DNA from 2 places in the Diaphorobacter sp. MNS-0 genome. Region 1 is predicted to be linked to the other one. Evidence: riboswitches for the same ligand, from Rfam matches in the RefSeq annotation. Region 1 holds a riboswitch; the other holds the start of a gene.
What was found. A riboswitch is a leader RNA that binds a small molecule or an ion and turns the genes downstream of it on or off. The one in region 1 is predicted to bind cobalamin.
Positions count from the first base shown of each region.

Region 2: linked by a shared signal. The riboswitch ahead of K2L43_RS05620 (TonB-dependent receptor domain-containing protein) and the one ahead of bluB (5,6-dimethylbenzimidazole synthase) in region 1 are both predicted to bind cobalamin.

Region 1 is NZ_CP080761.1:2,828,057-2,842,935, reverse strand. It holds gene cbiB (adenosylcobinamide-phosphate synthase CbiB) at 1-249, shown strand, start outside; gene K2L43_RS13560 (aminotransferase class I/II-fold pyridoxal phosphate-dependent enzyme) at 242-1,246, shown strand; gene K2L43_RS13555 (cobyric acid synthase) at 1,243-2,724, shown strand; cobalamin riboswitch at 2,755-2,947, shown strand; gene bluB (5,6-dimethylbenzimidazole synthase) at 2,992-3,753, shown strand; gene cobT (nicotinate-nucleotide--dimethylbenzimidazole phosphoribosyltransferase) at 3,858-4,916, shown strand; gene K2L43_RS13540 (DUF2334 domain-containing protein) at 5,082-5,456, shown strand; gene K2L43_RS13535 (hypothetical protein) at 5,423-6,304, shown strand; gene nth (endonuclease III) at 6,342-6,992, opposite strand; gene K2L43_RS13525 (PLP-dependent aminotransferase family protein) at 7,097-8,299, shown strand; gene K2L43_RS13520 (SlyX family protein) at 8,305-8,520, shown strand; gene K2L43_RS13515 (aldo/keto reductase) at 8,597-9,598, shown strand; gene K2L43_RS13510 (CopD family protein) at 9,617-10,063, shown strand; gene K2L43_RS13505 (DUF3820 family protein) at 10,063-10,314, shown strand; gene ytfE (iron-sulfur cluster repair protein YtfE) at 10,428-11,150, opposite strand; gene K2L43_RS13495 (Rrf2 family transcriptional regulator) at 11,240-11,740, shown strand; gene K2L43_RS13490 (HTH-type transcriptional regulator ArgP) at 11,795-12,706, opposite strand; gene K2L43_RS13485 (LysE/ArgO family amino acid transporter) at 12,777-13,412, shown strand; gene K2L43_RS13480 (MetQ/NlpA family ABC transporter substrate-binding protein) at 13,492-14,277, opposite strand; gene serB (phosphoserine phosphatase SerB) at 14,513-14,879, opposite strand, start outside.
Region 2 is NZ_CP080761.1:1,169,897-1,184,775, forward strand. It holds gene fnr (fumarate/nitrate reduction transcriptional regulator Fnr) at 122-865, opposite strand; gene hemN (oxygen-independent coproporphyrinogen III oxidase) at 1,037-2,419, shown strand; gene K2L43_RS05605 (sulfite exporter TauE/SafE family protein) at 2,423-3,142, shown strand; gene K2L43_RS05610 (cell division protein ZapA) at 3,783-4,127, opposite strand; gene K2L43_RS05615 (hypothetical protein) at 4,124-4,363, opposite strand; cobalamin riboswitch at 4,398-4,642, shown strand; gene K2L43_RS05620 (TonB-dependent receptor domain-containing protein) at 4,722-6,602, shown strand; gene K2L43_RS05625 (cobyrinate a,c-diamide synthase) at 6,625-7,983, shown strand; gene K2L43_RS05630 (bifunctional adenosylcobinamide kinase/adenosylcobinamide-phosphate guanylyltransferase) at 7,980-8,579, shown strand; partial or broken gene K2L43_RS05635 (ABC transporter substrate-binding protein) at 8,576-9,466, shown strand; gene K2L43_RS05640 (iron ABC transporter permease) at 9,511-10,545, shown strand; gene K2L43_RS05645 (ABC transporter ATP-binding protein) at 10,542-11,324, shown strand; gene K2L43_RS05650 (hypothetical protein) at 11,397-11,648, shown strand; gene cobO (cob(I)yrinic acid a,c-diamide adenosyltransferase) at 11,686-12,255, shown strand; gene K2L43_RS05660 (methylated-DNA--[protein]-cysteine S-methyltransferase) at 12,288-12,800, shown strand; gene K2L43_RS05665 (MAPEG family protein) at 13,201-13,602, shown strand; tRNA gene K2L43_RS05670 (tRNA-Ser) at 13,887-13,974, opposite strand; gene K2L43_RS05675 (plasmid stabilization protein) at 14,047-14,373, opposite strand; gene K2L43_RS05680 (DUF3334 family protein) at 14,541-14,879, opposite strand, start outside.

The DNA of each region.
Region 1 (14,879 bases):
ACTGATCTGCGCGCGCAGTCGCGTCTCACGCCGTCGCCCAACGGCGGGTGGCCCATGGGGGCGATGGCGCTGGCGTTGGGGGTGCGCCTGTCCAAACCTGGTGTGTACGTGTTGAACGCCCCCGGGCGTGCGCCCCAGGCCGCGGACACGCAGCGTGCGGTGCATTTGGCATCAAAAACACTGCTAGCGCTTGTGGTGCTTGCGGTAGCAGCTCTGTTATTGATAGCTATAGTGCACACCCATGTCTGACCATGCGCCACAGCACGGCGGCCCGGATGCGCTGGGCGTGCCGCTGCATGACTTCTCCACCAACGCCAACGCCTGCGGTCCTTGTCCGCAGGCCATCGCGGCGCTCCGGCAGAGTGACTTCATCCACTACCCCGACCCGGCCTACACCGCGCTGCGCGCGCAGATTGCCACGTTCCACGGCGTGGCGGTGCAGCGCGTGGTGCTCTCCGCCAGCGCCAGCGAGTTCATTCATCGCATCACCGCGCACGCGGCACGCAGCGGCGCGCGCCAGGTCGTTGTGCCCGCGCATGGCTACGGCGACTACACCCGCGCGGCCCAGGTGTGGGGGCTGGACTGCCGCCACACACCTTCTTCTGAGCCGGCGCTGCACTGGGCGTGCGAACCGGCCAGCCCGTTGGGAACGACCGATGCTGCACTGGCGGCGTGGTGCGCCCCGGCCCCTGTCGGCGTGTTGCGCATACTGGACTGCGCCTATGCACCACTGCGCCTGGAGGGAGCCACCACCGTAGCGCCTGATGTCGCCTGGCAGATGTGGACGCCCAACAAGGCGCTGGGCCTGACCGGCGTACGCGCGGCCTATGCCATTGGGCCGAGTGCCGCGGTCGCCGATGGCAGTGTCGCCGCTGTGCAGGCGCTGGCGGCCTCCTGGCCGGTCGGTGCCGACGGTGTTGCCCTGTTGGCGGCCTGGGTCCGGCCGGATACGCAGGCATGGCTCGCGCAATCGCTGGCGACCCTGCGCGAATGGAAGGCCGCGCAACTGGCGCTGTGCGCGGCCCTGGGCTGGGCCGTTGCGCCGGGCAGTCTCGCCAACTTCTTCACGGCATGTCCGCCGGTGCAGGATGTGGGGACCTTCCTGCAGTGGCTGCGCGCGCGTGGCGTCAAGCTGCGCGACTGCACCTCGTTTGGCCTGCCCGGGCATGTGCGCCTGGGCGTGCTGCCACCGCAGTCGCAGCGGGCGTTGGAGGTATCGTGGCGCCTCTACAAGGAATCGCAATGAACAAGACCCGACCCGGGCCGGCGCGCTGCGTCATGGTGCTGGGCACCACCAGCGGTGCGGGCAAGAGCTGGCTGGCCACCGCGCTGTGCCGCTACTACAGCAACCAGGGCCTGAAGGTGGCGCCTTTTAAGGCGCAGAACATGAGCAACAACGCGCGCGTGGTGGCTGCACCGGGCGAGCAGTTCGGCGAGATTGGCAGTGCCCAGTATTTCCAAGCGCTGGCAGCGCGGGCCGTGCCCGACGTGCGCATGAACCCGCTGTTGCTCAAGCCCGAAGCCGACACGAAGAGCCAGGTGGTGCTGCTGGGACAGGTGAGCGATGAGCTTTCGCAACTGCCATGGCGCGGCCGCAGCCAGCGTGTGTGGCCGCAGATCGCGGCGGCGCTGGACGCACTGCGGGCCGAGAACGACGTGGTGGTCATCGAAGGCGCGGGCTCGCCGGCAGAGATCAATCTGCACGCCAGCGACGTGGTCAACATGCGCGTGGCGCGCCATGCTGAGGCGCGCTGCCTGCTGGTGACGGATATCGACCGCGGCGGCGCCTTTGCCCACCTGTTTGGCACATGGGCGTTGCTGCCCGAGGAAGAACGCGCGCTCATCGCTGGCTTCGTGCTCAACAAGTTCCGGGGCGACGAGGCACTGCTGGCGCCAGCGCCGCAAATGCTGCAGGACAAGACCGGCGTGCCCGTCGTCGCCACCATTCCGATGCAGTGGAACCATGGCCTGCCCGAGGAGGACGGCGTGTTCGACATGCGCTCCACCGCCGTCGGTGCCGTGCATACGCGCATCGCCGTGGTGGCGTATCCGCGCATCAGCAATCTGGACGAATTCCAGCCGCTCAAAAATGTGCCGGGTGTGCGTCTGTCCTGGGCGCGCAGCCCCGCGGATGTGGAGGGCGCCGACTGGATCGTCCTGCCCGGCAGCAAGGCCACGGCGGCTGACCTGGCCTGGCTGCGCGCACAGGGGTTGGACGCGGCGATTGCTGCCCATGCGGCACGCGGTGGCCGTGTGCTCGGAGTCTGCGGTGGACTGCAGATGCTCGGCGAGGCGTTGATCGACACCGTGGGGGTGGACGGCAATGGCCCAGGCCTGGGCCTGCTGCCGTTGGTGACGAGCTTCGAGGCCACCAAGACCGTGCGGCCCACGCGCCAGTGCTTCGGCGCCGTACAAGGCGCCTGGCGGCATCTTGCCGGCGTGGCTGTGCAAGGCTATGAAATCCACCACGGCCAGACTGCTCAGCACCCGGCCATGGCAGCCAGCGGCGATGTGGCGCGCGAAATCATGCCCGGGTTGGCGTGGCAGAACCCCGGGGGCAATGTGCTGGGCCTGTACCTGCACGGCCTGTTCGAGGACGCAGCCGTGCTGCGGGCACTGTTCGGTGCCGATGCTCCGACACTGGATGCGGTGTTTGAGGGGCTGGCCGCCGGCATCGCACGGCACTTCGAGCCCAGGGCGTTGGATGCCCTCGCTGCGCAGTAAAGGACGATAACTGCGGTTGAATTGCGGTTGTTATCATCCCCGTCCTCAGGTGCCCGCTGCCGCAAGGCAAAGGGAGAATCGGGAAGGCGGTTGGAGTCCGCCGCGTGCCCAACGCTGTAAGGAAGATGACCCCCGCTCAATGCCACTGGCCGCCAAGGCCGGGAAGGCGCGGCGGGTCAGATGAATCCAAGCCAGAAGACCGGCCTGAACGTTCATCGCGCTGCAAGGCCAGGCAGCGTGCGACCTATTCACGCACAGGGGACTGCCATGAATACCGCGCAGGCGCAAGCCACGCAAAGCGTTCACGCCTTTACGCAAGAGGCCCGCGACGCCATTTACCGCACCATCTTTTCACGCCGTGATGTGCGCGGGCAGTTTCTGCCCACCCCGGTACCGGACGAGGTGCTCAGCCGCATCCTGACCGCGGCGCACTATGCGCCTTCCGTAGGCTTCATGCAGCCATGGAACTTCCTGTTGGTGCGATCGCAGGACACCAAGCGCCGGGTGCATGGTGCCTTCGCCAAGGCCCATGCCGAAGCGGCCGGTATGTTCGAGGGCGACAAGCGCGCGGTATACCAGCGTCTCAAGCTCGAGGGCATTCTGGAGTCGCCCATCGGCCTCTGCATCACGTGCGACCGCGAGCGCACCGGTCCGGTGGTGGTAGGGCGTACCCACATGAAAACCATGGACCTGTACAGCAGCGTCTGTGCCGTGCAAAACCTGTGGCTCGCCGCGCGCGCCGAGGGGCTTGGGGTGGGATGGGTGAGCATCTTTCACCAGGCTGACCTGCAGCAGGCGCTGGGTATTCCCAAGGGCATCACCCCCATCGCCTACCTGTGTGTCGGCTATGTCAGCCACTTCCATGCCAAGCCCGAACTGGAAACCGCTGGCTGGCTTCCGCGCCTGCCCGTGGAAGACCTGGTGTACTTCGAGCAATGGGGGCAGCGCGACGACCAGCAGCCGCTCATCGCGCATCTGCGGTGCGACCAGGCTGCGGCGCAGTGCAGTCGCCAGACCGCACCGGCATAAGCCAGCCACAACGCATGGGGCCCGCCCCGCAATACGGCCACCTCTTGATGTGCGCCCCGTGAGTCGGGGCCGCGCTGGACCTTTTTTGACAATCGAAACACGCCATGATCATCGACCTGCCTTTCATTGCTGACCTCACCGATCGGCCGTTGACCCAAGCCCTGCAGCACAAGCTGGACAACAAGACCAAACCACTGGGTGCGTTGGGGCGCCTGGAGCAACTCGCCCTCCGTCTGGGCCAGATCCAAGGTACCGAATCACCCATGCTGCAGGCGCCGCAGATGCTGGTGTGCGCGGGCGACCATGGCCTGGCGGCCAAGGGCGTATCGGCCTACCCGAGCGACGTGACCTGGCAGATGGTCGAGAACTTTCTGGCAGGCGGCGCAGCCGTGAGCGTGCTGGCGCGCCAGCACGGCCTTCAGCTCACCGTGGCCGACTGCGGCGTGGCGCGCGAAGTACCCGCGCGCGACGCCGTTCCCGATGCGCCTCGCCTGGTGCACTGCCGTGTGGCGGCGGGCACGCAGGACGCGAGCGTCGGCCCTGCGATGACCGAGGCGCAGTGCGCCCAGGCGCTGCGCAACGGCATGGATATCGTGCGCGCCATGCCCGGCAACGCGCTGCTGCTGGGCGAGATGGGCATCGGCAACACGTCCGTGGCGTCGCTGTTGTTGGCGCGTCTGGCAGGCGTGCCGCTGGCCGAGTGCACGGGTGCCGGTACGGGACTGGATGCGGCAGGCATCGCGCGCAAGCAGGCCGTGCTGGAGCAGGCGCTGGCGGCCAACGCCGGTGCTAGGCAGCCCTTGGAGGCCCTGGCCGCCCTGGGTGGTTTTGAAGTCGCCACGCTCACCGGCGCCGTGCTGCAGGCCGCCGCCGAGCGTCGTGTGATCGTGGTCGACGGCTTCATCACCTGCGCGGCTGTGCTGGTGGCCGTGCGCCTGGCGCCTGCCGTGCTGCAGCGCTGTGTGTTTGCCCATCGCTCCGGCGAACGGGGCCATGGCCACATGCTGCAGGCTTTGCAGGCGCAGCCGCTGCTGGACCTGGGGCTGCGCTTGGGAGAAGGCTCAGGTGCCGCTCTGGCTTGGCCGTTGCTGGAGTCGGCATGCCGCGTGCTGCGCGAGATGGCGAGTTTTCAAGCGGCCGGGGTGGACGGAGCGATGCGCTAAGTGTCTTGCCGGCACTTGCCATCTTCAGGATGGGCGCATGAGGAATTCGACGGGGCTGTGCAACCAGAAGCGGTCCTATCACGCACCGGTAAATAGTTAAATACTGTTGATCTAATTTGCCAATTGATGAAAAAGTAGTAAGAATCTTCTCTACCAAGTGACCTATTGAAACCCTGGTACTACACGTCCGACCAGCCCGACCTCAAGGCCGGGGACTACATGGTGGACCAGTTCTTCCCCTTCGTCATCGAGCGCGACCGCTATGGCCTGCGCGTGCTGCCGGAGAACCTGGGCAACCTGCAGTATTTCGAGTTCGGGGCGGATGAGGAGCTGACATCCAAGGAGGTGCTGGAAAACGCGCGCTACCAGAAGGTCGTGCGTGACGGCTTTGCCTCGTTCTTCTTCCACCCCTTCCTGGCGGTTGAGTCCCAGGCGCAGAAGTATGACGGGCGCGGTTATACGCACCTGAAGGAAATCGTGGATGGCCTGACGGCCATGGGCTACACGTGGACCTCACCCAGCCGCCAGCGCAAGCCCTGACCCTGACACGGCGCGCGGCCATGGTGGCTATGCTGCCGTGCGCGGTGTCTTGGCCGCCGTCGTCCGGCGCGCCATTGCGCCACCTCGGCGGCATGGTGTGGCAGCCCAGCCTGCGCACGCTGCGCCCCCAGGGCAACTGGGCGCAACTGGGCGTTCGCCGCCTGTTGGTGCAATGGACGGCGGTGGATTCACAGGCTTTTGTGCCGGGCACCGGCCTGCCTCCGATCGCGGCTGAGCTACCCGACTGGGAGCGCATCGCCGCCGAGCCCTGGGCCCAGGAGGTGATCGTGGGACTGGCGGCCATGCATGGAGAGGCGCAGGCACGTGCCTCGGTGGCGCTTCTGGTGGAGCAGGCGCACGCCCTGGTGCCCATCGTGCAGCGGCTCCCGCTGAAGCTGGGTGGCTGGTATTTCCCCCTGGAGGTGGATCCCACCTGGCTGCCGGGGCCAGAGTGGTCCCAGGGCCTGGCGCAGTTGCCACGCCCGCTGTGGATCAGCGCCTATGACAGCGCCAACCTTGGCCCGCACGCGCTGGCGGACTGGATCGAGCGCTGGCTGCCGGGCGACGTAGGGGTGTTCTTCCAGGACGGCGTGGGCGTGCATGCGCGCAGTCCGGAGGTTGCGCTGAAGTACTTGCAGGTGCTGACCTACCGCCTGGGGCAGGCGCGCGTGCAGATGATTGCCGAGGCTTTTCGCCCCGCGCCAGAAGGCGGGTTCCGCAGCGCCACGGCGGCGGAGTTCCTGCCGCAGATCGATGCCTACAAGGGGTGGGAGGTGCTGGCCTTCGACGGCCCGCACTACCTGGGAGAGCCGCTGGTGGCTGAGCTGGTGGCGCAGGGCGTGCGCTGATGCCGGCGGCTGCCGCGGCAGCACCCCGCAAGGTTGATCAACCCGCGTTGAACGGCGCCGGCGTCTTCGGCTCGTAGTCGCACCAGGGTGCGACCACGCATTCCCAGCAGCGCGGTTTGCGTGCCTGGCACACGTAGCGGCCCAGCAGAATCAACCAGTGGTGGGCGTCCACCAGATACTGCGGTGGCACGCGCTGCAGCAGCTGCATCTCCACGGCCAACGGGTTCTTGCCGGGCGCCAGGCCGGTGCGGTTGCCCACGCGGAAGATGTGCGTGTCCACCGCCATGGTGGGCTGGCCGAACGCCACGTTCAGCACCACGTTGGCGGTCTTGCGGCCCACGCCGGGCAGGGCTTGCAGCGCCTCGCGCGTGCGCGGCACCTGGCCGCCGTGCTGCTCCACCAGGATGCGGCAGGTCTGCATCAGGTTCTTCGCCTTGGTGCGGTACAGGCCGATGGTCTTGATGTAACCCTCCAGGCCGTCCAGGCCCAGCTCCAGAACGGCCTGCGGCGTATTGGCGACGGGAAACAGCCGGCGCGTGGCCTTGTTCACACCCACGTCGGTGGCCTGCGCCGACAGCAGCACGGCGGCCAGCAGCTCGAATACGTTGGTGTATTCCAGCTCGGTGTTGGGCTGCGGGTTGGCGGCCTGCAGCGCCGCGAAGAAGGGCTCGATGTCCTGGGGCTTCATGGGCGGCGATTGTCGCCGGCTGAGGGGCGCGCCGCAGGAAAGCTGCGCGGCAATTGGCGACAATGGGGGCTACCGTCTTTCACCCATCCACCCGATTGCCGTCCATGCCGCTTGCCTTTGCCGACCGCCTGAATAACGTTGAAACCTCCGCCATCCGCGAACTGTTCAAGCTGCTGGGCAAGCCCGGCATCATCAGTTTTGCGGGCGGCTTCCCGGACAGCGCCATGTTCGACGTGGCCGGCATCCGCGCCGCCAGCGAGCGCGTGCTGGCCGAGGAGCCCGGCGCCGCGCTGCAGTACGGCGCCACCGAGGGCTACCAGCCGCTGCGCGAGCAACTGGCCACCTTCATGCAAGGCAAGGGCGTGGCGGGGCTGGCGCCCGAGCAGCTCATCGTCACCACGGGCAGCCAGCAGGCGCTGGACCTGCTCGGCAAGACCATGATCGACCCCGGTGACAAGGTGATCGTCGAGGGCCCCACCTTTCTTGCGACCATCCAGTGCTTTCGCCTCTATGGCGCCGAGGTGATCAGCGCGCCCGTGGACGGCGAGGGCGTGCAGCCCGATGCGCTGGAGCGGCTGATCGTCGAGCACCGCCCCAAGCTGGTCTACCTGATTCCTACCTTTGGCAACCCCAGCGGCGCCACCTTGAGCCTGGAGCGCCGCAAGCGCGTGCTGGAACTGGCTGCGCGGCACCAGGTGCTGGTGGTGGAGGACGACCCCTATGGCGACCTGTACTTCGGCGAGGCGCCGCCGGCCAGCCTGCTGGCGCTCTCGGCCCAGGTGCCGGGCAGTCGGGAGTGGCTGGCGCACTGCGGCAGCCTGAGCAAGGTGCTGTCCCCCGGCCTGCGCGTGGGCTGGCTGATCGCACCGCCCGAGCTGCTGGCGCGCGCCGTGATGTGCAAGCAGTTCAGCGATGCGCATACCAGCACCTTTGCCCAGGCCACGGCCGCGCAGTACCTCAAGAGCGGCGCCATGCCCGCGACGCTGGCCCATGTGCGCGCCGTGTATGCCGAGCGCGCGCAGGCCATGGGCGATGCGCTGCGTGCGGAACTGGGCGACGCGGTGGAGTTCGTGCAGCCGCGCGGCGGCCTGTTCCTGTGGGTGCGCCTGACAGGGGCGCGCGGGCTGGAGCGTGATGCCGGCGCATTGGCCAAACGCGCGATCGACAAGGGCGTGGCCTTCGTGCCCGGCACGCCGTTCTTCAGCCAGAACCCCGATGCGGCCACGCTGCGCCTGTCGTTCGCCACGGCCGATGTGGCCAAGATCCGCGAAGGCGTGGCGCGCCTCGGGCAGGCGCTCAAGGGTTGATGGCGATGGTGGACGCACGCACGCAGGAGCGGGTGGAGGCGCTGGAGGTCAAGGCCGCCTTCACCGAAGACCTGCTGGACCAGCTTAACCTGACCATCTACCGCCAGCAGCAACAGATCGACGAGTTGGCGCGCACCGTGGCGCAGTTGCGCCAGCAGGTGCCCGAGGGGGGCGGCGCCACCGTGCGCAGCCTGCGCGACGAACTGCCGCCGCATTACTGAGGTTTACGTCAAATTGGCCGCTAGCGCCCGTCCATCAAGCGCTAGCAGCTCTTATTTATATAGCGAAGGCTGCCCCATGCAATACCGCTTTCTTGGCAAGAGCCAGCTCCAGGTGTCCACGCTGTGCCTGGGCACGATGATGTTCGGCGACCAGACGGATAAGGCCGAGGCCGCTTCCATCGTGGCCCACGCGCGTGCGCATGGCGTGAACTACATGGACACGGCCGACGTGTACACCAAGGGCGCGTCCGAGCGCATGCTGGGCACGCTGCTGCAGGGCCAGCGCCACGACTGGGTGTTGGCCACCAAGCTGGGCAACAAGATGTCTGAACGGCCCAACGAGGGCCGCTACTCGCGCGCCTGGATGCTGCGCGAGGTGGAAGCCAGCCTGACGCGGCTGCAGACGGACCATGTGGACATCCTCTACCTGCACCGCGACTACGAGGGCATGGACCTGGAGGAGCCGCTGTTCGCCATCGATGCGCTGCTGCGCGCGGGCAAGATCCGCTACTGGGGCGTGTCCAATTTCCGCGGCTGGCGTATTGCCGAGCTGGTGCACGGTGCGCGCCGCATCGGCATGCCCGGCCCCGTGGTGTGCCAGCCGTACTACAACCTGCTCAACCGCATGCCCGAGGTGGAGATCCTGCCGGCCTGCCAGCATTACGGGCTGGGCGTGACGCCCTACAGCCCCGTGGCGCGCGGTGTGTTGACCGGCAAGTACCTGCCAGGCCAGGCACCCCAGCAAGGCACACGTGCCGGGCGCGGCGACCGCCGCATGGGCGAGACCGAGTTCCGCGAGGAGTCGCTCCAGATCGCCCAGCAGCTCAAGCTGCATGCCGAGGCCCGGGGCATCACGCTTGCGCAGTTCGCCACGGCCTGGGTGCTGGCGCACCGCGGCGTCAGCTCCGTCATCGCCGGGCCGCGCACGCTGGCGCAGTGGCAAGACTACCTGCCGGCGCTGGACTATGCGGTCACGCCCGAGGACGAGGCGCTCATCGACAGCCTGGTGGCCCCCGGCCATCCGTCGACGCCGGGCTTCACCGACCCGGCCTATCCGCTGCAGGCGCGCCGCGCCTGACGCCCGAGGACCGGCGCCATGTATCCCTACGTCTTTGCATTGCACCTGCTGGCCGCCACCGTCTGGACCGGCGGCCATCTGGTGCTGGCATTCACCGTGCTGCCGCGCGCGCTGCGCCAGCGGTCGCCCCAGGCGCTGCTGGACTTCGAGCAGGGCTACGAACACGTGGGCATGCCCGCGCTGCTCATCCAGGTCGCCACCGGGCTGTGGATGGCCTTGCAACTCGTGCCCGACTGGGGGCGGTGGTTCAGCCCTGATGCGCCACTGGAACGCGCCGTGTCGCTCAAGCTCGCGCTGCTGGCCGCCACGCTGTTGGTGGCCGCCCATGCGCGGTTGCGCGTCATTCCCACGCTGAGCGCACGCACGCTGCCGCTGATGGCGTGGCACGTGGCGGCCGTCACGCTGCTGTCGGTGGGCTTCGTGCTCACGGGCATCGCGTTCCGCTACGGTGGACTGGGGATGTGATGGAAGGGGCGGGTCCCGCGGTGCCGGGCTGCGATGCGCGGCGCCTGCAGTTGCTGCTGACGCGCGAGATGCCGTTTGGCAAACACCGTGGCACGGTGATCGCCGATCTGCCCGCCAACTACCTGCATTGGTTCGCCCGCGAGGGGTTTCCGCGCGGCGAGATCGGCCAGCTTCTCGCGCTGATGTACGAGCTGGACCATAACGGCTTGCGCGATCTGCTGGCCCCGCTGCGCGCTGCGCCAGGGCGGTGAGCGGCAGTCGCGGGCCGCTTTCACGCTTTTTACGCAAGGGCGCGGAGCGCCGCCATGCGGGCCCCGTCCGCGCCTACCGGCTCACGCCCGTTGGCGCGCGCCGCTGACGGGCATCAGCCGCCGCTGCACGAACATGCCGAGCCGCTGCCGCAGCCCTGCGAGGCGCCGGCCTCGAACTGCGGGAACAGCACGTTGTTCTCCAGGTGGATGTGGTTCACCAGGTCGTCGCTGAGCTGCGCGAGGCCCGCATACAGCGCGCGCCAGGTGTTGCAGGCGCCCATGGGCGGGGTGATGTCGTTGGTCAGGCGCGCGATCTGCTCCAGTGCCTCGCCGTGGTCCACGTGCTCGCTGCGCATCATGCCGATGGGTTGGGTCACGAAGGCGTTGCCGCCGCTGCGCAGCATGGGGAACAGGATGGCTTCCTCCTTGTGCATGTGGGTCAGCAGCTCCTGCTGCATCTCTTCCAGCGCGTCGGCCAGGCCGTGCGGCGTGTTGGGGTTGTCGCGGTGCACGGCTTCCACGCGGCGCGCCATGCGCACCAGCTCGGGCAACTGGGCGCGGTGCACCTCGTGGTAGCGCGCGACGATGTGGTCGATCAGTTCCGTGGGTGTGCCCGCGTCGGGCAGCTCGTTGGGGCGTTGCAGGGCGGAAAGCTCATCCACCACGGCCTGCAGGTCCAGGCCTTTGTCCGCGGCCGCCTGTTCCAGCGGCACTTGGCCGCCGCAGCAGAAGTCCAGCTTCAGGCGGCGGAACACGGCGGTCGCGCCAGGCAGTTCAACGGCAATCTGGCCGATGGCCTGACGGGGGTCGAGGGAGGGAGATGTGGCGGTATTCATGGGGCTTCCTTAAAGGTTCACTTGTGATGAATATTTTATTCATTAAAATCCACATAGAGTGAATCTTTGTGTGAACCCTTGGTGCAACCATGCGACTGACCCAGTGGACCGACTACACGCTGCGCGTGCTCATGTACTGCGCCGCCTGCCAGGAGCGCGAGCAGCCCGTGACCATCAGCGAGGTGGCCGAGGCACACGGCATCTCGCGCAGCCATCTCACGAAGATCGTGCAGCAACTCGCGGCCCAGGGGCTGCTGGACACCACGCGCGGGCGTGGTGGCGGCATGCGCCTGATGAAGCCCGCCAGCGAGATCAACCTGGGCCAGATCGTGCGCATGACGGAGACCGACTTCGACATGGTCGAGTGTTTCAATGCCGAGTTGAACCAATGCCGCATGAGCAGCCACTGCCGTCTGCAAGCCGTGCTGTCCGACGCCACGCGGGCCTACCTTGCAGTGCTGGACAGCTTCACCGTGGCCGATCTGGTCACCCCGTCCATCGCTGCGCAGCGGCAGGGCGGGGCGGCGCTGGTGCAGTCCATGCGCTGGGTGCCTGGGTTGCCCATCACCCGCCCCGAGACATTGGCATAGAAACAGGCTCCAGCGCTTTACCTGCAAGCGCGAAGCGCTCTACTTTTTGATGATTCAGGCCGCCAGCGGCGGCTCCAGCCACTGGCGCGCCGCCGCCATCACGCACTGGGTGAGGCGCTCCAGCGCCACCTGCGCCGTGCGCGGGTGGGCCCAGTACAGCGGCACGTCCATGGCGGTGTTCGGCAGCAACTGCACCAGACGGCCCTCGGCCAGTTGCTGGCCGATCAGCGTCAGCGGGTGCATGCCCCACCCCATGCCCACCTCGCAGGCGCGCACGTAGCCAAAGTTGGACGGCAGGAAGTGCCTGGGTGCATGCGTGCGCGACGTGAGGCCGTGCGCCTGCATCCATTGGTCTTGCAGCCGGTCCTTGCGGTCGAAGGTCATGATCGGCGCGCGCGCCAGCGTGGCCGCCGTCACACCGTCGGCAAAGTGCCGCGCAATGAATCCGGGGCTGGCGGCGGCCACATAGCGCATGGTGCCCAGCGGCCAGGTGTTGCAGCCGGCGATGGCCGTGCCCGTGGCGGTGACGGCGGCAATCACCTCGCCCTGGCGCAGCCGCTCGCCCGTGTGCTCCTGGTCGTCGATGCGCAGGTCCAGCAGTTCGTTGCCGCCCGCGGTGAAGGCGGCCATGGCGTCCATGAACCAGGTGGACAGCGAATCCGCGTTGACGGCCAGCTTGAGCGTTGGTGCCGGCGCGGGCATGTCGGGCAGCAGGTCGGGGTTGGTACGGCGCAACTGGTTTTCCAGCAGCGCCACCTGTTCCAGGTGCAGGCACAGCCGGCGTCCGGCGTCGGTGCCGGTGCAGGGGCTGCCGCGCTGCACCAGCACCTGTCCCACGCGCTCCTCCAACTGCTTGATGCGCTGCGACACGGCCGATGGCGTTACGTGCAGGCGGCGCGCCGCCCGCTCGAAGCTGCCTTCGCGCACCACGGCGGCCAAGGCTTCCAGTCCAGCGTAGTCCAGCATTCAGTTTTACTTAATATCGGTTAGAAGTTTGAAGTGTACTTAAATGAATGCGCGGCCTACCATCAGGCGCATGTTCACTCAACACGCCGCCGCTTCCTCCTGGCTCACGGGCTTCACCGTGTGCCTGTCGCTCATCGTCTCCATCGGAGCGCAGAACCTGTACGTGCTGCGCCAGGCGGTGCAGGGTCAACACGTGCGCGCCTGCGTGGCGTGGTGCGTGGCCAGCGACGCGCTGCTGGTGGCGCTGGGCGTGGCCGGCATGGCGCAGGTGCTGGGCCGTTCGCCCACGCTGGCGCATGCGCTGCAACTGGGCGGGGCGCTGTTCCTGCTGGCCTACGGCTTGTTTGCCTGGCATCGTGCTTTCTTCGCACCGGACGCGGGGCTGAACGCCTCGGGTGGCGAACGCGTGGCGCGCGGGGTGCTGGGCGTGCTCAGCGGCCTGGCCGTCATCACGCTGCTCAACCCGCATGTGTACCTGGACACGGTGGTGCTGATCGGCTCCATCGGTGCGCGCCAGGATGGTTGGCTCAAGTGGGTGTTCGTGCTGGGGGCGGCGTCGGCCAGCCTGACCTGGTTCGTGGTGCTGGCCTTCGCCGGGCGGCGCCTGCAGGGCGTGTTTGCCAACCCGCGCGCCTGGCGCGTGCTGGACACGCTGACGGGCGCGATGATGTTCGTGCTGGCCTGGTGGGTGTGGCAGGGTGCCTGACGTCGTGCCCCACCCATGAAAAAAGCGCTGCCGCGGCAGCGCTTTTCTTCGTACAGCGTTGCCGCTGCGCGGTGCGCGGTCAGAACGCGGGGACCACGGCGCCCTTGTACTTGTCCTGGATGAACTTCTTCACCTCGGGCGTGTGCAGCGCCTTGATCAGCTTGGCGATGTTGGGGTCGTTGGCGCGGTCGGCACGGGCCGCCACGATGTTGGTGTAGGGCGAGTCGGCGCCTTCGATGAACAGCGCATCCTTGGTGGGGTTGAGCTTGGCTTCGATCGCGTAGTTGGTGTTGATCAGGGCCAGGTCCACATCGGCCAGCGCACGCGGCAGCAGCGGGGCTTCGAGCTCCTTGAACTTGAGCTTCTTGGGGTTCTTCACCACGTCCAGCGGCGTGGGCGTGAGGCTCTTGGGATCCTTCAGCTCGATCAGGCCCTGCTTGGCCAGCAGGATCAGCGCGCGGCCGCCGTTGGAGGGATCGTTGGGAATGGCCACGGTGGCGCCGTCCTTCAAGTCCTTCACGTTCTTGATCTTGCTGGAGTAGGCGCCAAAGGGCTCCACGTGGATCTTGCCGTTGGGCACGGCCACCAGGCTGCTCTTGCGGTCCTTGTTGTAGCTGTCCAGGTAGGGCTGGTGCTGGAAGAAGTTGGCGTCCAGCTGCTTGTCCTCGACGGCGGCGTTGGGCTGCACGTAATCGCTGAATTCCTTGACCTGCAGGTCCAGGCCCTGGGCCTTGAGCTGGGGCTTCACGAAGTTCAGGATCTCCGCGTGCGGCACGGCCGTGGCGGCTACCTTGAGCACGTCGGCGGCTTGCGCGCCCAGCGCGGCAGCGGCCAGGGCAATGGCGGACAGGGTTTTCTTCAGCATGGAGAACGGTTTCCTTGTAGCGGTGACTTGAGAGCACCGCCCTGTGCAAGAGGGCGATGGCCAGGGTGTGAAGTGTAAGCGGGACGACTCAGCCGCAAGTCGTTTTTATTTTTATATTCATATATGGAATGGGTTCTTTATCCTATGAAATTTTGCCAAAAAACCATTCAAGCGCTTATTTAAAAAGCGCTAACAGCTATGAATATGAGAGCTTCAATGGGTTGCCGTATGAGACTCAGCGCAGCACTTCCAGCAGCCGGTCCAGTCCACCCTGGTTGATGGCCACGCGGGCCTGTGCGCGCACGGCGGGCTTGGCGTGGTAGGCCACGGACAGCCCGGCCGCGCCCATCATGGGCAGGTCGTTGGCCCCGTCGCCCACGGCGATGGTCTGGCGCGCGTCGATGCCCATCAGCGAGGCGACCTCCAGCAGGGTGCGCCGTTTTTCCGCGCCGTCGCAGATGTCGCCCCAGGGTTGGTCCACCATGCGGCCGGTGAGCAGGCCGTTCTCGATCTCCAGCACGTTGGAGCGTGCGAAGTCGATCCCCAGGTGCGCCTTCACGCGGTCGGAGAAGAAAGTGAATCCACCCGAAACGAGCAGCGTG
Region 2 (14,879 bases), 1.7 Mb from region 1:
CAAAAAACCGTGCTTTGCGACTGAAAGCAGGCGATTTTGAGGGGCTGATTTTCAGGATACGGAAAAATGCGGCTACAGCCGCTGAACAGGTTCGGACGCTGGGGAGTATTTCAGCAGCCTGTTAATGGCAGGCTTGCTGGCTGTTGACAATTCGCTTCAGCGCATCGGTATCGACGATGCGCACATGGCGCTGTTTTACTTCCACAATACCTTCTTCCACGAACTTCGAAAACGTGCGGCTGACGGTTTCCAGTTTCAATCCCAGGTAGCTGCCGATCTCTTCGCGTGTCATGCGCAGCACCAATTCGGATTGTGAGAAACCCCGGGCATGCAAGCGTTGTACGAGATTCAACAGGAATGCGGCAAGGCGTTCCTCGGCACGCATACTCCCCAGCAACAGCATGACCCCATGCTCGCGAACAATCTCGCGGCTCATGATCTTGTGCACATGGTGCTGTAGTGCCGTTACTTCGCGCGACAACTCTTCAATACGATCGAAAGGCATGACGCATACTTCGGCGTCTTCAAGCGCTACCGCATCGCAAGTGTGACGGTCGCTCACGATGCCATCCAGGCCGATGATCTCGCCCGCCATTTGAAAACCTGTCACTTGGTCGCGACCGTCTTCGGTGGCGACACAGGTCTTGAAGAATCCGGTGCGGATAGCAAAAAGGGATGTGAAGGGTTCACCGTTCCGGAAAAGCGTGCCGCCACGCTTGATCTTGCGTCGTACAGCAACAATGTCATCGATGCGCTTGAGTTGCTGGTCGTCCAGACCCACGGGCATGCACAGCTCACGCAGATTGCAGTTTGAGCAGGCAACTTTGATGGTCTGGAGATTCGTATGCATGGGAACCCTGTTCATGGCTTGAGCTTACCTCTGAACGGCTGGGAGACATGGAATGCCGTAGGCCGTTGGACGACTTTGAGCCGAAGTCAAATTGTCGCCACAAGGACCTTATGGGCGCTTGATCAACGTCAAGGACTCATGGGGGACTCTACGGCACAGTGATATGAAAGTGCAAGGAATCCCGTCATGACCGTTGTTACAACAGAGCTCCTGCGTCGCTTTGACGTCCCAGGGCCGCGCTACACCTCTTATCCGACTGCTGATCGTTTTGTCGAGGCTTTTGGCGAGCGGGAATACATCCTTGCGCTGCAGCAGCGTCGCGTGGGGTCGGTAGCCAAGGCGATGCCTTTGTCGCTTTATGTCCACATCCCGTTTTGTGAATCGCTGTGCTATTACTGCGCGTGTAACAAAATCATTACCCGGCATCCAGAGCGGGCAGAGGTCTACTTGCGTTACCTCAGCCGTGAAATCGACCTGCATACGGCGCACTGCGGTGTGGGTCAGCATGTGAGCCAGCTGCATTTCGGCGGCGGCACGCCTACTTTTCTGACGGATGACGGTTTGCGCGAACTGATGGGCATGCTGAGGCGCAGTTTCGTCCTTGTTCCTGGGGGGGAGTACTCCATAGAAGTGGACCCCCGGACCGTGGATGAAGCGCGGCTGGGATTGTTGGCGGAGCTGGGTTTCAATCGCCTGAGCTTTGGCGTGCAGGATTTCGACCCTGAAGTACAAAAGGCCGTGCACCGCATTCAGCCTGCCGAAAAGGTGTTCGCGTTGGTCGATGCGGCTCGGAAGCTCGGGTTTGAATCGGTGAACGTGGATTTGATCTACGGGCTGCCGCGCCAGACACCGGAGTCGTTTGATCGCACCTTGGAGCAGGTAGCCGAGTTGCGGCCAGACCGGATCGCGCTGTATGCGTACGCTCACTTGCCAGAACGCTTCAAGTCGCAGCGACGCATCATCACGGCCGAGTTGCCCATGGCTTCGGCCAAGGTGTCCATGTTGGCCCGGTCACTTGATGTGTTCCAGGAAGCCGGCTACGTCTACGTGGGCATGGACCATTTCGCTCTGCCAGACGATGCGCTGGCGGTGGCCAAGCGGCAAGGCAGGCTGCACCGCAATTTCCAAGGCTATAGCACGCAGCCCGATTGCGACCTGATTGGTCTGGGCGTTTCTGCCATCGGGCGCGTGGGCGCTACTTACAGCCAAAATGTGAAAACGCTGGACGAGTATTACGACTGCATTAACCAGGGGCATTTGCCTGTGGTGCGCGGGCTGGCGTTGACCAAGGACGACTTGGTGCGTCGCGCAGTCATCATGGCGTTGATGTGCCAAGGTGAATTACTGTTTGAGCCGTTGGAACAGTCCTGGCTGATTGATTTCCGCAGTTATTTCGATGCGGAATTACAGCAACTGCAAGAAATGGCGGCTCAGGGCTTGGTGAAAATCAGTGATGAGGGCGTTGAAGTCACGCCCATGGGATGGTATTTCGTGCGCGGCGTGGCCATGGTGTTCGACAAGTATCTGCAGGCTGACCGTAACCGCGCTCGCTTTTCCCGGATTATTTGATCCATGCTGTGGGCGCTGGCCACGACGGCCTTCCTGATGGGGCTGATGGGAGGGGCTCACTGTTTGGCGATGTGTTCTGTTCCCTGCGCGGCGCTTACGGGGCTGGGTGGCACGCCGGACGCCACCCACGCCATTCAATGGGCGTCCCGCCGCGGAATCCTCCAACGGGTAGCGCAGTTTCACGCGGGGCGCCTGATTGGCTACGGCGCCGCAGGGGCGGTGGTTGCGCTGGCTATGGAGCAACTCGCATGGCTGGGGCAAAGCACCTCGGCATTGCGCCCCCTTTGGACGCTGATGCACGTGCTCATCCTCGCGTGGGGAGGGATGATGATGGTGCAAGCGCAGCAGCCCTTGTGGGTTGAGCGGGCGGGGCGTGCTGTCTGGGCGAAGGTCAAGCCCTTGGTCTCTCGGCCTGGCGGGCTCCTGACCGCGGGTGTGGCCTGGGCGCTCCTGCCATGCGGCCTGCTGTATACCGCACTGTTGACCGCCGCTCTCAGCGGAAGCGTGCTCCGCGGAGCCTTGTGCATGGTCCTGTTTGGCGTGGGAAGCGGTGTATGGCTGGTGCTGGGGCCGTGGACATTTGGCCGCATTCGCGCTTGGATCGGCGTGAAGGGTGGGGCGTGGGGGTCTCGGCTGGCAGGTGGTGTGCTTTTTTCCCTGGGTGCATGGGCGCTATGGATGGAGGTTGTCCATGGGCAGCCGGCGCCGTGGTGCGTGCCCTGAAAACAGCGTTTTGTGGAACCACAGCGGCTCTGCGAAGCATGCCGTGGCAAGCGAATGGTGCAAACTGAGACGCTCAGGCGTGACGTATCGCTGTCAGATCTCTACCAGCGGAAGTGACGAGTCTGTTCTCATCGACGTGGAGAAATCCAGCTACCCATCGCTGCCTTACTGGATGCGCCACCGTACGTCTGGGGCGCGCGCTGCGTATCAGTGAGGTTGCCGAAGGAATGGGAACGCCCGAACCACGCCAGGATATTTGGCATCGGTGCGACGACTACCAAGGTCTGCTCTGTGCCTTGCAGATGGGTGGGTTGCGCGCGCTGGCCGCGGAGCGCCGGATTTTCTGAGCAGGTATTGAGGTCGCTGGCACTCACCCGGAGCGAGGGCGCAAGCGATTACCGGAGAAAAGGTGTCTGCGAATGCCACCGGACCGGCATCCTGAACCGGGGGTTCAGGTGGGCGAGGGCAGCCAGGCGTTGGGTTCATCTGACGCGAGATGATCACGCTCACCGGGCGATGTACCAAGCCCGTGCTCAATGAGCATTGGTTCAAGGAAATATAAAGCCCGGCAGCACCGCAGACATGTTCATTGTAGTGGGCCGCCCGTGTGCAGCCAGGGGGCAGGCTTTCGCCGTAGTGGTTATAGGAGGCGCCCATCCTCGCCCAGCGCCTCGTCCAGGCGCAGGAGCAACTGCTGCACGCGCTCATCGCTGTCGTGCACGTGCGGCGCGACCGGGGTGGGGGCGATGCGCGCAGGGGCTGAGGCGGCTGCCAAATCGGCGGCTTCGCGGTCGGCGATCTCGAAAGCCAGATTGAGGGCCGCCAGCACGGCGATGCGCTCGCGCGCGCGTACCTTGCCCGCGTCACGGATGCGCGTCATGGCGGTATCCACGCGCTCGACCGCCTCCAGCAGGCGCGACTCCTGGCCGTCCGGGCAGGCCAGGAGATAGCTTTGCTGGAGGATCTGTACCTCGATCTGCTTCATGGCGCGTCTTTCGTCTCGGCAGTGCCGGGGAGTTCGGGCTCGGCAGGCAGGCGGTCCAGCAATGCGTTCACGCGGGCACGGGCCGCCTGCAGGCGGGATTGGAGGGAATCGCGCTCCTGGGTGAGCGCCGCGACCTGTTGCGCCAACAGGGCATTGGTGCGCTGCAACTCGGCATGGCGCAGCAGCAGCCGCTCAACGCGCTCGGCGATCTGGTCGATGGAAGAGGGGGAGGCCATACGCTGCCGATTGTAGGGATCGGCGTGCGAACCATCGTAAAATTGCGCAGTTGGTGCTAGCGGCGTGGTTCACATGCCGCAGTTCAACGGGAAGCAGGGAGGGGCCCTCCGCCATGGAGTGCGTCCTGTGCCTGCGCTGCCCCCGCAACGGTCAGCGGATGAGCCGTACCTCGGCTCCCTCTTCATTGACAAGCCACTGAGCGCCTTGAACAAGCGTTTGGGAAGGCGATGCAGAGCGTTCCGCCAGCCCGGATACCGGCCAACGAGGTGGCTCCGCGTTTCCTTTTGTGAAACCTGGGCCGTTATGCCCAGGTGCCGACGGGGAGGTCGGCCGTGGCGATCTCTCTGTTTGCCCCACATGACAAACACCCGTCCGTTCAATGTGCGCTTGAGTGCGCTTTCCGTGCACGCGCGCGTCGCCGTGCTGCCGCTGGCGCTGGCCGCCGCTTTCCCCGCCGTGTCCCAGACCCTGCTGGCCCAGGCAGCCACAGAACCCCAACTGCGTGAAACCGTCATCACGGCAACCCGCGTGGCCCGGCCGCTGGCCGACATCGTGTCCGATGTGTCCGTCATCGACCGTGAAACTATCGAGGCCAGCGGCGCGGTAGGCGTCATTGACGTGATCTCGCGCCTGCCAGGCGTGCAGATCACGCGCAATGGCGGCCAGGGCAGCAATGGCAGCGTCTACCTGCGCGGCGCGGAGTCGCGCTTTACCGCCGTGTACCTGGACGGCGTGCGCCTGGACTCGCAATCCACCGGCGGCGTGGTGTGGGAGCAAATCCCGTTGTCGCAGATCGACCGCATCGAGGTCGTGCGCGGGCCAGCGGCTGCTGTGTACGGCTCGGATGCCATGGGAGGCGTGATCCAGCTCTTCACCAAAAGGGGTGAGGGTGCGCCGGCGCCCTACGTGGGCGTGGGCCTGGGCAACCAGGGCACGCGGACGGTGCAGGCCGGCGTGAGTGGCGGCACCGAGCAGGTGGACTATGCGCTGGGGCTGTCGCATGAGCGCGCCGATGGCTTCAGTGCCCGCGTAGGCTCCGCCTACAACCCGGACGAAGACGGCTACCGCCGCACCTCTGCCAATGCCCGACTGGGCGTGCAGTTCGACACGACCCATCGCCTGGAGGGCACGCTGCTGGCCAGCAACCTCAACTCGCAGTACGACGGCAGCAAAACGGCCGACGACCGCAATCACCACCAATTGCGCACGGCCAGCCTGGCATGGCTGGCCAAGTGGAGCGACGTGTACAGCACGCGCTTGCAGGTCACGCAGGGGCAGAGTGAATACAGCACCCGGCCCAACTTCTACATGACCGAGACCACGCTGCACAATTACCTGCTGCAAAACGAGTGGCGCCTGGGCGCGCATCTGTTCACAGCCGCGCTGGAGCGCCGCGAGGACGAACTGCACAACCCCGCCACCGAGTTCGTGGGCGACCTCCAGCGTGACCGCTCACAGAACGCGCTCGCGCTGGGCTATGGCCTGAACCAGGGCGCCCATACGCTGCAGGCCAACCTGCGCTATGACGACGACAGCGAGTTCGGCGGCAAAAGCACGGGCAGCCTGTCCTATGGCTACGCCATTACGCCGCAGTGGCGCGTCACGGCAGCGGCCGGCACGTCCTTCCGTGCACCCACGCTCTACCACCGCTTCAGCGAATACGGCGCGCCCGACCTGCAGCCCGAGAAGGGGCGCAACGTGGAGCTGGGCGCGCGGTGGACGCAAGGAGAGAGCAGCGTGGGTGTCGTGGCGTACCGCAACCGCGTCAGCAACCTCATCAATTTCGGCGCCGCGGGCCGCTGTGATTCCAGCTTCGGCTGCTACGAGAACGTGGGCCGCGCCGAGTACAAGGGCGTGACGCTGTCGGCCGCGCACCGCATCGCGGGCGTGTCGGTGCATGGCTCCATCGACTGGCAGAACCCGCGTGACCTGGACAGCGGCAAACTGCTGGCGCGCCGTGCCAAGCGCTACGCCACGCTGGGTGCCGACACCCTGGTGGCAGGCTGGACGCTGGGGGCAGAGCTCTACGCATCCGCGCGCCGGTACGACAACGCGGCCAACACCAACGTACTGGGCGGCTACACCACGCTCAACCTCTACACCAGCAAGCGCGTGGCGCGCAACGTGACGCTGCTGGCCCGCGTCGACAACCTGGCCGACAAGGACTACCAGTTGGCGCGCACCTACGCCACCGGCGGCCGCACGTTCTACGTGGGCCTGAAGTGGGCGCCGCAGTAACGCTATCACCGACTGCCACACCATGAGCCGCTGTCCCGCCCTGGTCATCGCCGCGCCCGCCTCTGGGCAGGGCAAGACCACCGTCACCGCTGCTTTGGCGCGCCTGCACACACGCCAAGGCCGGCGCGTGCGGGTGTTCAAGTGTGGGCCCGACTTCCTGGACCCGCACTGGCACCAATTGGCCAGCGGCGCCCCCGTGCACCAGCTCGATCTGTGGATGACCGGTGCGGCAGATTGCGCGCAGCGCCTGCGCGCCGCGGCGGCCGAAGCAGACCTGCTGCTCATCGAAGGGGTGATGGGATTGTTCGACGGCGAGCACAGCGTGGGCGACCTGGCGCAGCGCTTCGGCATACCGGTGCTTGCGGTGGTGGATGCCTCTGCCATGGGGGGCACGCTGGGCGCCATCGTGCATGGGCTGCGGCACTACCGTGCGGGCTTGCCATGGGCCGGTGTCTTGGCCAACCGCGTGGCGGGCGACCGCCATGCGCAGATGCTGCGGGACGGCTTGGCCGACGCTGCGGACTGGCTGGGTGCGCTGCCACGGGTCGTGGGTGACGCTGCGGGCGGCAGGGAGCCTGGTGGCCTTCTGCCCGAGCGGCACCTGGGACTGGTGGCAGCGCACGAACTGCCCGATGCCCTGCAGCGGCTGGACGCCGTGGCCGATGCGCTGACCGGCACGCCCCTGGGCCGCATGTCCGCCGCGGACCTGCAGCGCTGGGCGGTGGACTTCGGCGGCACGCCCGAGGGCCGTGCCGCCATCACGCCGCTGCTGGCCGGCCGCACCGTGGCCGTGGCGGCGGATGAGGCTTTCTGCTTCATCTACGAAGCCAATATCGACACCCTGCAGCAGCTGGGCGCGCGCGTGGTGCGCTTTTCGCCGCTGCGCGACGCTGCGCTGCCGGCCTGCGACGCGCTGTGGCTGCCCGGCGGCTACCCCGAGCTGCACGCCGATGCGCTGGCCGCCAATACGGCCATGCGCGACAGCCTGCAGGCGCACGTGGCGGCGGGTCGGCCCGTGTGGGCGGAGTGCGGCGGCATGATGGCGCTGCTGGAGTCCATCACCCTGGCCGACGGGCGCCGCGTGCCCCTGTGGGGGCTGCTGCCGGGTCATGCCACCATGCAGCGGCGCCTGGCCGCGCTGGGGCCGCGCGCGCTGCGCATGGGCACGCATGAGTTGCGCGGCCACACCTTTCACTACTCGGTCACCGACAGCCCGGCCGCCGTGTGCGCACGCGCCCAGCGTCCGGACCATGCAGGGGCACCGGACGACGGTGAAGCCGTGTACCGCCACGGCAGCATCCGCGCGAGCTACTTTCACGCATGGTTTGCATCCAGCCCGCAGGCGACCGCAGCCTTGCTGGGCGCGGAGGCGGGGCCATGAACGCGGCGCCGCAGACCATCGCCCGCAGTGAACTCATCCTGGGTGGACAAAAGAGCGGCAAGTCGCGCCGCGCCGAACTGCTGGCGCGCCAGTGGCTGCAGGCCGCGCCGGCACACCGCGCGTTGCTGCTGGCCACCGGCCAGCCGTGGGACGACGAGATGCGTGCGCGCATTGCCCGCCACCAGCGCGAGCGTGCCGAGCGTGTGCCCGGCCTGCAGACCGTGGAAGAGCCGCGCGATCTGGCCCACGCCCTGGCGTGCCACAGCACCCCACAGACCCTGATCGTCGTGGACTGCCTCACCCTGTGGCTCACCAACTGGCTCATGCCGGCCGACCCCCAAGATGTAGAGCAAAAACAGCCTCTAGCGCCCGATTGGCAAGCGCAGGCAGCTCACTTTTTTGAAGCGTTGACGCACGCGCCCGGCCCCGTGGTGCTGGTGGGCAACGAGATCGGCCTGGGCGTGATCCCCCTGGGGCGCGAAGTGCGCGCCTTCGTGGACGCGCTGGGCGCCCTGAACCAGCGCGCGGCGGCAGCCTGCCAGCGCGTCACGCTGATGGCGGCGGGCCTGCCGCTTGCCCTGAAGGACACACCATGATGCCTCTTCGCTGGCGCCGCCAGCTTGCTGCCGCCGGCTGGCTGCTGGGCCTGCTGCTGGCCTTGCCCAGCGTCCACGCAGTAACCATCACCGACGACCGGGGCCGCGCGCTGCGATTCGACCAGCCGCCCTAGCGCATCGTGAGCCTGCTGCCGTCGCTGACCGAGAGCGTGTGCGAGCTGCAGCGCTGTGAGCGCCTGGTGGGGGTGGACCGCTACTCCAACTGGCCCGCGTCCGTGCGGCGCCTGCCCCAGGTGGGCGGCGGGCTGGACCCGAACATCGAGGCCATCGTCGCGCTGCGCCCGGACGTGGTACTGCTGTCCGTCAGCAGCCGCGTCAGCGAGCGGCTGGAGGCGCTGGGCGTGAAGGTGCTGGCGCTGGACCACAAGACCCATGCGGACGTGCGCCGCGTGCTGGGGGTGCTGGGTGAACTGCTGGCCGTTCCGCCGGAGCACGGCGCGGAGCGCGTGTGGCGCGTGATCGATGCCGCCGTGCAGGCCGCCGCGCAGTCGCTGCCGCAGCGCGCGCGCGGGGCGCGGGTGTTCTTCGAGGTCAGCCGCGGCCCCTATGCGGCGGGGGCCAGTTCGTTCATCGGCGAGACGCTGGTGCGCCTGGGCGCGCGCAACGTGGTCCCGCCCGAGCTGGGGCCCTTTCCGCGCCTCAATCCCGAGTTCGTCCTGCGCGCACAGCCCGACGTACTGATGGTGGCCAACCGCAGCATGCAGCCCATGACCCAATACCCGGGGTGGAACCACCTGGCCGCGGTCAAGGCGGGCCGCGTGTGCGACTTCGGCCCCGAACTGTCAGACGTGGTGGTGCGCCCCGGCCCGCGCATGGCCGAGGCCGCGCGCATCATGGCCCGCTGCCTGGCGGAGAAGTACGAATGAGCGCGCGCCTTCCGCAGCCCTCTACCATGGTGGCGACCACCGCCATGCCAGCCACCTATGCCACCTCCTTGCACCCCGACGCCAGCGGCCGCCGCGCGCGCTGGCTGGGCCTGTGGCTGCTGGCCGCCAGCGTGGCCCTGCTGCTGCTCGGCGCCAGCGTCGGCAGCACGGGCTTTGGCAGCTTGCTGAACCTGCGCGGCGACCCGCTGGCGCAGCAGATCGTGTGGGACATCCGCCTGCCGCGCACACTGGGCGCATGGCTGGCCGGAGCGCTGCTGGGGCTGGCGGGCGCCATTGCCCAGGGGCTCTTTCGCAACCCGCTGGCCGACCCGTACCTGCTGGGCAGCGCGTCGGGCGCGGCGCTGGGCGGCGCCGTGGCCATGGCCGTTCTGGGTGTGTCGCCCAGCACGGCGAGCTGGCTGGCGCGACTGGGCGTGACGGGCTTGGCCTTCGCGGGTGCTGCGGGCGCCGTGCTGCTGACGCTGGTGTTGGCGCGTGGTGTGCAGCACACGCTGCGCCTGCTGCTGGCAGGCGTGATCGTGGGCGTGGTGCTGGGCGCTGCGCGCGACCTGATCCAGGTGGCGCAGCCCGCCATTCTGGAGCCGATGCAGGTCTTCACCATGGGCAGTTCGGCCTTCGTGGGCTGGCAGGCCTGCGCCATCATGGCTGGCGGCTGGCTGCTGTGCGCCGCCACGGCCTGGGCGTTGTCGCGCCTGCTGGACGGGCTGATGCTGGGCGAAGCCACGGCCGCCAGCCTGGGCCTGCCCATCGTGCCCATGCGCGCGGGGCTGGTGCTGGCGCTGGCCCTGGCCACCGGCACGGCCGTGGCGCACACCGGGCTGATTGCCTTCGTCGGGCTGGCGGCGCCGCACCTCGTGCGATCGATTGCGCGCGTCACCCACCAGTGGCATGTGTGGCTGTCCAGCCTGATGGGCGCGGTACTGCTGCTGGCCGCCGACATCCTGGCGCGTTGGGTGGTGGCGCCGCAGGAACTGCCCGTGGGCGTGCTCACCGCCGCGCTGGGCGGCAGCTACCTGCTGTGGCTCATGCACCGCCGGGTGCTGGGAAGCTCGCTATGAAGAACATAGCTGTTAGCGCACGCCAGATAAGCGCCAGCATCGCAAATGCCTCCATATTGCGCGGCGTTGACCTGGACCTGCCCGCTGGCCGCTGGACCAGCGTGGTCGGCCCCAATGGTGCGGGCAAGTCCACGCTGCTCAAGGTGCTGGCAGGCCTGCTGCGCCATGCGCGTGTGCAAGGACGGGTGCAGTTGCTGGGCCGCGCGCTGGCCGACATTCCCCCGCGCGAGCGCGCCCGCCAACTGGCCTGGCTGGGCCAGAACGAGTCCGCCGCCGAAGACCTGCCCGCCTACGACGTGGCCATGCTCGGCCGCCTGCCGCACCGTGCCTGGATGGCGCCGGCCAGCGATGCCGACCATGCCGCCGTGCAGCAGGCGCTGCACACTACCCAGGCGGGGGACTGGCGCGACCGTCCGCTGTCGGAACTGTCGGGAGGCGAGCGCCAGCGCGTGCTGCTGGCGCGCGCGCTGGCCGTGCAGGCGCCGGTGCTGCTCATGGACGAACCCCTGGCCAACCTGGACCCGCCGCACCAGACCGATTGGCTGCACACCGTGCGCGACCTGGTGGGGCAGGGCGGTACCGTGGTCAGCGTGCTGCACGAGGTATCCATCGCGCTGCAGGCCGACGACATGCTCATCATGGCCGCCGGCGGCGTGGTGCACCACGGGCCATGCCAGAGCACGACCACGCACGCCGCGCTGGAGCAGGTGTTCGAGCGGCGCATCCAGGTGCGCGAGATCGACGGCCTGTGGATGGCGCTGCCCCGCATGGAGCGGTGAACGCGCTGCTCCCCTTTCCCTTGAACCCCTTGCGGCCGGCGGCCGGCCGCAGAGGGCGTGGAGTGTGAACGCATGAATTTGGACGCCGGTTTTGCCCAGATCGCGCAGGTGCTGCTGTGGCCCGTGCCCGTGCGGGTGGCACTGGCCTTTCTCCGTGCCCTGTGGATGCGCGGCGCCATGCGCATGCAAGCCTGGCAGCGCTGGCGCCTGCCGCATCACCGTTCGCTGCGCGTGGCGCCGGGGCTGCCGATGGAGGAGCTGGCGCTGCAGTTGGTGCGCCACATGCGGCCTTCCAGGCGCGGCGTGCTCCATCGTTTCCCGTGACGGCTTGTTTTCCCCAGACTTCTTCTTGAGGCACTGCATGCAGATTGAAACTCCCCCCACCGAGAAACGCTACGACAAGGCCGAAGGCGAGCGCCGGGGCCTGGTCATCGTCAACACCGGCGACGGTAAGGGCAAGAGCACGGCGGCCTTCGGCCTGGCGCTGCGCGCGCATGGCCGGGGCAAAGCCGTGAAGGTCTTCCAGTTCATGAAGGTGCCCGGCGCCCGCTTTGGCGAGCACCGCATGTTCGAGCAGATCGGCCTGCCCATCGAAGGCCTGGGGGACGGCTTCAGCTGGAAGAGCAAGGACTTGGACCACTCCGCCCAACTGGCGCGCGACGGCTGGGCCAAGGCCCGTGCGGCCATCCTGTCGGGCGAGAACTTCCTCGTTGTGCTCGACGAAATCACCTATCCCCTGATCTATGGCTGGCTGCCACTGCAAGAGGTGCTGGACACCCTGGCGGCGCGGCCCAAGGACGTGCACGTGTGCCTGACGGGCCGCCGCTGCCCCGAGGAAATCATCGCCATCGCCGACACGGTGACGGAGATGAAGCTCATCAAGCATGCGTTCCAGGCGGGCATTCCCGCGCAGCGCGGCATCGAGGACTGAGGGGGCGCCGCGCCATGCTGTATGCGCAGACCATGCCTACCCCGCTGGGCGAGATGCTGGCCGTGGCTTCAGACCGGGGGCTGTGTCTGCTGGAGTTCGTGGGGCAGCCGGGTGTGGAGCGTGAGTTGGCCCAGGTGCAGGCTGCTCGCGGTAAGGCCCTACAGGAGAAGGGCAATGCGGTCACCGTGCTGCTGGCCAGTGAGTTGGCGGAATACTTCGGGCGCCGCCGCCGCGTGTTCGGTGTGCCGCTGGACCTGGTGGGCACGCCATTCCAGATCGCCGCGTGGCAGGCGCTGCTGGCCATCCCTTACGGCGAGACGCGCAGCTATGCACAGCAGGCGCGGACCATCGGCCAGCCCACGGCCACGCGCGCCGTCGCTGGGGCCAACGGGCAGAACAAGGTCTCCATCGTCGTGCCCTGCCACCGGGTGATCGGCAGCAACGGCAGCTTGACCGGCTTTGGCGGCGGCCTGCCGCGCAAGCGTGCGCTGCTGGCGTTGGAAGATACTTCCGCGCAGCGCGATTGGCTGAACGAGACGCCATAACGGCCCCCACGCCCACACCGCCGCCGAACGCGCGGCCTTTTATCGCGCCGTTGGCGCGCACCGCCAGCGCCGTCCAGAACCTCTGTCTGCAGCGCGAGCGCGGCCGCGTGCCGCTGGCACCGGTTGGTCCATGACGGCGAATGGGGGGTGCCCGGCGACCGGTGGCGTTGATGGAGCAGTGAGCGCCGCGGAATGCGCTCGCCGCGTGGCACCACAGGTGTCGATGGTAGAAAGGCGCCGCAACGCTTCCTGTCGAGCGGCGGTACTTCCATGAGGTGCCAGGACGTTCGGGCATTGCGTACAAGACGCTGCACTGGAACGGTACTCCGCAACAGGCCTGTAACCGGGCTGGCGTACGTTGCCGGTGGGCGGGGTTTCTATCTACCTTTGGGGAGTCACCATGCAACCTTCGACTGTGGCTGTTTTCTGCATTGCTGCGCTGGCGCTGCTTTTGTTTCTGAGCGGCCTGTACGTCAGTGCGACCCGCGCTCGGTTTCGGATTCTGTGCGCAGGGGCAGACGATCCAGCCCATGTGCTGACCAAGGCGGTGCGTGCCCACGGCAACACTGCCGAATATGCAGCCATGCTGGCGCTTCTGATCTACCTGCTGGGTCAGCGGAGTTCGGCGGAATGGGCCAGCTGGGTGATGGTGGGCGTTACCGCGTCGCGCTATCTGTTGGTGATGGGCGTGTTGGCTTCTGCCACGCTGGCGCGTCCCAACCCTTTCCGTGCCGTGGGGGCGCTGGGCACCTATGTTGGCGGTACCGTACTCGCATTGGCGTTGCTTTTTGCAGCGGCATAGATGTGGTGCGCAACGGTCTTGGGGCCGTTGTGTTTCGGGAGGGGGCACCACGCACCAGCCATGAAAGAAGTGGTGCCAGGCGCACGCGAACCATGTCACTCGGCACACACGCGCCTGAAGCTGCTGGAGGCGCTACCGGCGAGTCATTGCGCACCATGCTGTGAACGCAATGCCAGAGGCGATTGGCCCGTCACGGATTGGCATGTGAACCTGAAAACCCGCTTCATCCGCCCCCGAATGGACATAAAAAAAGCGCCCTCGCGAGGCGCTGATTTTTCTGGCGGTGGCGGAGACTGTGAGATTCGAACTCACGGACGGTTGCCCGTCGGCAGTTTTCAAGACTGCTGGTTTAAACCACTCACCCAAGTCTCCGCGAAGCCGCCTATTGTAAGCGGGTGGCGGGGCGGCGCGGTGCTTGTGGTTTGGCGCTGTGGGGGCTCGTCGTCAGCGCTTTAGCGCAGCCGCCAGTTGGGCTTTGTTCATCTTGGAACGCCCGGGGATGCCGCGTCGGCGGGCGTCCTCGTAGAGTTGCTCGCGCGTGCGGCCTTGCGGGCCCTGGTGCGACCGCTGGCCTCCGCGTACCGGGGCAGGCGTGTCCTGCAGTGTGTGGGGAACGGCCTGCTTGGCCTCGCCGTGCTGGGCACGTTCCTTGTTCACGGTGCGTGCGGCGATTTCTTCGGCGGTGTCCCGCTTTTCGCCGCGCTCCAGCAGGCTGTCCTTGATGTGCTCGTATTGGCGCTCGCGTTTGGCGCTCCAGGTGCGTTGGGGCATGGTGGCACTCCGCTGTGGAAATGGCTTCCAGCCTAGAAGGCGTGTGCGGGCGCGCCGTCGGCACCAGGCCTCCTTTGTCGTAGGACGCAGGCGGACTATGAGTGAAAATGGCTGTTAGCGCTTTACGGATAAGCGCTAACAGCTATATTTTTAATAGCAAAAAGATGCTACATGCCGAGTGACCGGAGCAGCGCCTCGGTGTCGGCATCCGTTGCGCTGGCAGGGGCTGCCGCTGGCGCGGGTGCTGCCGCCTGCGCCATGAGTGCGTCGGGGTCGGGCGCGTCCTGGGGTTCGAAGTCGTAGAGCTTGATGAACTGTGTGCGGTCGATCGCCAGTTCCAGATAGAAGATGTTGTTGCTGCCCGTGTAGAAGGTCACGCGGCGGGCCTCGGGCTGGTCGAGGTTGGCGTCCACGCTCAGCACCACCTGTTGGTTCAGCACCAGCATCTTGGGCTGGTTCTGCGTGATGTGGGTCTGCAGTTCGCGGCGCACCTTGCCGGTGAAGTC